DNA from 2 places in the Rhizobium sp. SRDI969 genome. Region 1 is predicted to be linked to the other one. Evidence: riboswitches for the same ligand, from Rfam matches in the RefSeq annotation. Region 1 holds a riboswitch; the other holds the start of a gene.
The links. A riboswitch is a leader RNA that binds a small molecule or an ion and turns the genes downstream of it on or off. The one in region 1 is predicted to bind S-adenosylmethionine.

Region 1 (2,394 bases):
TTTGCAGCGATTCAACATGTGCATTGCACGTCCAACGAAGACGCGCGGTTCTGTAGGCTTCAGGACAGGAACCTGCCCGCATTTGCTTCGATCCGCAACCGATGGATCGGAAAGAAAAGCCGCAGCATCGAGGCAGTGGCATCGGCTCGCGGCGCGATCGGCAACGGTCAGAGATCCGTGCCGATCTCTTCCACATCAAAGGGCGTCGTCTGATAGATTTCGTTGATCCAGTTGCCGAACAGGAGATGCGCATGGCTGCGCCAGCGGTTCTGCGGCGCAAGCGCCGGATCGTTATGGGGGAAGTAATTGTGTGGCATCTTGATCGGCACGCCGGCGTTGACGTCGCGGAAATATTCGTCGGAAAGCGAGGTGGAATCATATTCGACATGGTTGAACATGTAGAGCCGCCGGCCCCGCTTCTCGTGCACGAGGCACACGCCCATCTCGGCTGATTCCATCAGGATCTCCAGACTTTCGGATTTTTCGATATCGGCGCGGCGCACTTCGGTCCAGCGCGACACCGGCACTTCGAAATTGTCGGAAAAGCCGTTGAGATAGATCGAGGAAGGTTTCAGGTTCCGATGGCGGTAGACGCCGAAGGCCTTCTCTTTCAGCTCGTATTTCGGAACGCCGTGAAAATGATAGATCGCCGCCATCGCGCCCCAGCAGACGTTCATCGTCGAATGGACATTCGTTTCCGTCCAGTCGAGAATCTCCTGCATCTCCGCCCAATAGGTGACGTCCTCATACGGCAAAAGCTCGATCGGCGCCCCGGTGATGATGAAGCCGTCGAACTTGCGGTGCTTTACCTCCTCCCAGGTCTGGTAGAAGGCAAGCAGATGGTCCTCGGACGTATTCTTCGCCTTGTGGCCGCCGATGCGGATGAGCGACAGCTCCACCTGCAGCGGCGAGGCGCCGACCAGGCGGGCCATCTGCAGCTCGGTCTTGATCTTGTTCGGCATGAGGTTGAGCAGTCCGATCTGCAACGGCCGAATATCCTGACGGATCGCCAACGTCTCGGTCATCACCCGCACGCCCTCCTGAACCAGGGTTTCGAAGGCGGGCAGCGTATCGGGGATCTTGATAGGCATTGCGGTCACTCGATCAAAAACAAAAACCGGCGGCGACAAAAATCGCTACCGGTCCGCACGCGGCCCTTTAGCGACTTTTTTAACGTGGCTGCAAGCCGGCCGGCCAAATCACCACGGAGGCCTTAATTAGACCCAGTCGAATTGCGAATCAACTGGCGAATGCATGCAGGAGAGACTCATGCAAGCATCATCACACTTTAATGACTGATAGAATCTGTTGATAGACCGGTAACGCCACCATGTTATTAATGGGAGCATGGGCGGTGTGGAAAAGCGTAATGGCAGATAAAATCGAGAGGGGGCCGGGCATCCGAAGGCAGGATAGGGTAGGGTATGATCTCAGCCTGACATATCGCCTCGGCGTCATGTTCTCAGCATTCTGGAATTCGGAAGTGCGTGGCAAGGTGCTGTTTCTGGCGACGGTGCTGATCCTCGTCATACTGGCGACATCCTATGGCCAGGTGATTTTGAACGAGTGGAATGCTCCCTTCTATGATTCGCTGGAGCGCCGCGACCTCGGCGAATTCTTCCACCAGCTCGAAATCTTCGCGATGATCGCCGGCACACTGCTGCTGCTCAACGTGCTGCAGGCCTGGCTGAACCAGATGACGGCGCTCTATATGCGCGAAGGCTTGTCGCGCGATCTCGTCGACCAGTGGCTGAAGCGCAAGCGGGCGCTGCGGCTCGCTTCCAGCGGCCTGATCGGCGTCAATCCGGACCAGCGTCTGCATGAGGATTCCCGCAACCTCGCCGAAAGCACGACAGGGCTGGTTCTCGGCCTGCTGCAGTCGACCATTCTCCTGGTGAGCTTCATCGGCGTGCTCTGGGAGCTTTCGAGCGGCTTCATCTTCCGCATCAGCGGCCACAGCTTCTCCATTCCGGGCTACATGGTCTGGGCGGCGATTTTCTATGCCGCTTCCGCCTCGGTGCTCAGCCAGGTCGTCGGCCGCAAGCTGGTGAAGCTCAATGCCGATCGTTTTTCGAAAGAGGCCGAGCTTCGCTTCACGCTGATGCACGCCAACGAAAACATGCCGGCAATCACCGTTGCCCGCGGCGAGGAAAACGAGCGCCGGCGCATCAACACCGATATCAGCTCGGTGCTGAGGGTCGTCAAGCGGCTCGCCATGGCCAATACCAATCTTACCTGGGTTTCGGCCGGCTACGGCTGGCTGGTGATCGTCATCCCGATCATCGTTGCCGCCCCCGCCTATTTCTCCGGCGGCCTCACCCTCGGCCAGCTGATGATGTCCGTCGGCGCCTTCAATCAGGTCAACACGGCGCTGCGCTGGTACGTTGCCAATTT
Region 2 (2,394 bases), 720 kb from region 1:
CTCGAGCGCATTCTGCAGCGCAAAGGCCGCATCCTTGCCGCCCTTCAGCTCGAAGGCGACCAGCGTCGAGCCGCCGGTCATCTGCTTGGCGATGATATCGGCCTGCGGATGGTCCTTGCGGCCGGGATAGATCACCTTGGCGACCTTGCCTTGCTCGGCCAGGAAATCGGCGATCTTCGCCGCATTCTCGGTCTGCTGGCGCACGCGCAGCGGCAGCGTCTCGATGCCCTTCAACAGCGTCCAGGCATTGAAAGGCGACATCGCCGGGCCGGTATGGCGGAAATAGTCGTGTAGGTTCTCGTCGATCCATTCCTTGTCGGAAAGCACGACGCCGCCGAGGCAGCGGCCCTGGCCGTCAATATGCTTGGTGGCGGAATAGACGACGATATGGGCGCCGAGTTCCAGCGGCTTCTGGAAGAGCGGCGTCGCAAAGACGTTGTCGACGACGACCTTGGCGCCGATCTGGTTGGCGAGCTTGGCGACGCCTGCGATATCGATCACTTCGAGCGTCGGGTTGGTCGGGCTTTCCAGGAAGAACACCTTGGTCTTTGGCGTGATCGCCTTTTCCCAGTTCGCCAGATCCCGGCCGTCGATCAGCGTGCAGTCGATGCCGTATTTCGGCGCCAACGTCTCGACGACCCAGCGGCACGAACCGAAGAGGGCGCGGGCGGCGACGATATGATCGCCTGATTTCAGCTGGCAGAGGATTGCCGCGGTGACGGCGGCCATGCCGGAAGCGGTGGCGCGGGCGTCTTCGGCGCCTTCGAGCATGCACATGCGCTTTTCGAACATGTCGTTGGTCGGGCTGCCGTAGCGGGCGTAGATGAAGCCCTCCGTCTCGCCTTTGAAGCGGGCTTCGGCCGCCTCCGATGTCTCGTAAACGAAGCCTTGGGTGAGATAGATTGCCTCGGACGTCTCGCCATATTGCGAACGCAGCGTGCCACCGTGGACGAGTTGGGTTGCCGGGCGCCAGGTCTTGCTCATGCCATCACCTTCACATAACAAAAAAACCGGTCGCAAAAGCAGACCGGTTTCAACCCGGTCTTTTTAGCCACTTGTTTAACGTGGCTGCAAGCCGACCGGCCAAATCACCACGGGATAATTCTGCAATACTGCTGTTAGCTGCTTGCGTCAATTCCCCGAGTTTGGTTTTGTCGGCGGCAAATGATGGATGAGGCATGATGGCTCGCGAAACGGGAATTCTGGCGGATCGCGCGATCTCCGCGCTGTTCGAAACGGGGCGTCTGATCTCCGAACGGGAGCTGGACCGCGACCAGATCCAGCCGGCAAGCCTCGACCTGCGCTTGGGCGCCAAGGCTTTTCGCGTGCGCGCCAGCTTCATGCCCGGCCCCTCGCACCTGGTTGCCGACAAGCTCGACCGGCTGAGCCTGCATGTGATCGACCTCTCCGAGGGGGCGGTGCTCGAAACCGGCTGCGTCTATATCGTGCCGCTGATGGAGAGCCTGGCCCTGCCGGCCGACATGTCGGCCTCGGCCAATCCGAAGAGCTCGACCGGGCGCCTCGATATCTTCACCCGCGTCATCACCGATTACGCCCAGGAATTCGACAAGATCCCGGCAGGCTATTCCGGCCCGCTCTATCTCGAAATCAGCCCGCGCACCTTCCCGATCGTCGTGCGCCGCGGCTCGCGCCTGTCGCAGATCCGTTTCCGCGTCGGTCAGGCCCTGCTCGGCGAGCCCGAACTGTTGAAGCTGCATGAAAGCGAGACGCTGGTGGCCAGCAAGCTGCCCAACGTATCAGGCGGCGGCATCGCCCTGTCGATCGACCTCGCCGGGGACAAGGACGGCCTGATCGGCTATCGCGGCAAACATCACACCGCCGTCGTCGATGTCGACAAGAAGGCCGAGCACGACCTCTTCGATTTCTGGGAACCGCTCCACAGCCGCGGCCGCAACGAGCTGATCCTCGATCCCGACGAGTTCTATATCCTCGTCTCGCGCGAGGCCGTGCACGTGCCGCCGGATTATGCCGCCGAGATGACTCCGTTCGATCCGCTGGTCGGCGAATTCCGCGTCCATTATGCCGGCTTCTTCGATCCGGGCTTCGGCCACGCGCCTGCCGGCGGACGCGGCAGCCGCGCCGTGCTCGAAGTCCGCAGCCACGAAGTGCCCTTCATCCTCGAAGACGGCCAGATCGTCGGCCGCCTCGTCTACGAACACATGCAGGAAAAGCCCGCAAGCCTCTACGGCTCCGGCCTCGGCTCCAACTACCAGGCCCAGGGCCTCAAACTCTCGAAGCACTTCCGCATCTGAAGCGTTGCGTCAGGCGCGACTTGACAGCGGCCCCTATCTGTTGGAAATCTCGCTTCATCGCGGGTGTAGCTCAATGGTAGAGCAGCAGCTTCCCAAGCTGAATACGAGGGTTCGATTCCCT

Region 2: linked by a shared signal. The riboswitch ahead of N2A41_RS00915 (O-succinylhomoserine sulfhydrylase) and the one ahead of metA (homoserine O-acetyltransferase MetA) in region 1 are both predicted to bind S-adenosylmethionine.

What each region holds. Positions count from the first base shown of each region.
Region 1 covers NZ_CP104035.1:4,363,478-4,365,871, forward strand. The annotation lists gene metA (homoserine O-acetyltransferase MetA) at 168-1,091, opposite strand; SAM riboswitch at 1,139-1,216, opposite strand; gene N2A41_RS21610 (ABC transporter ATP-binding protein/permease) at 1,331-2,394, shown strand, end outside.
Region 2 covers NZ_CP104035.1:181,719-184,112, forward strand. The annotation lists gene N2A41_RS00915 (O-succinylhomoserine sulfhydrylase) at 1-984, opposite strand, end outside; SAM riboswitch at 1,027-1,105, opposite strand; gene N2A41_RS00920 (2'-deoxycytidine 5'-triphosphate deaminase) at 1,179-2,273, shown strand; tRNA gene N2A41_RS00925 (tRNA-Gly) at 2,333-2,394, shown strand, end outside.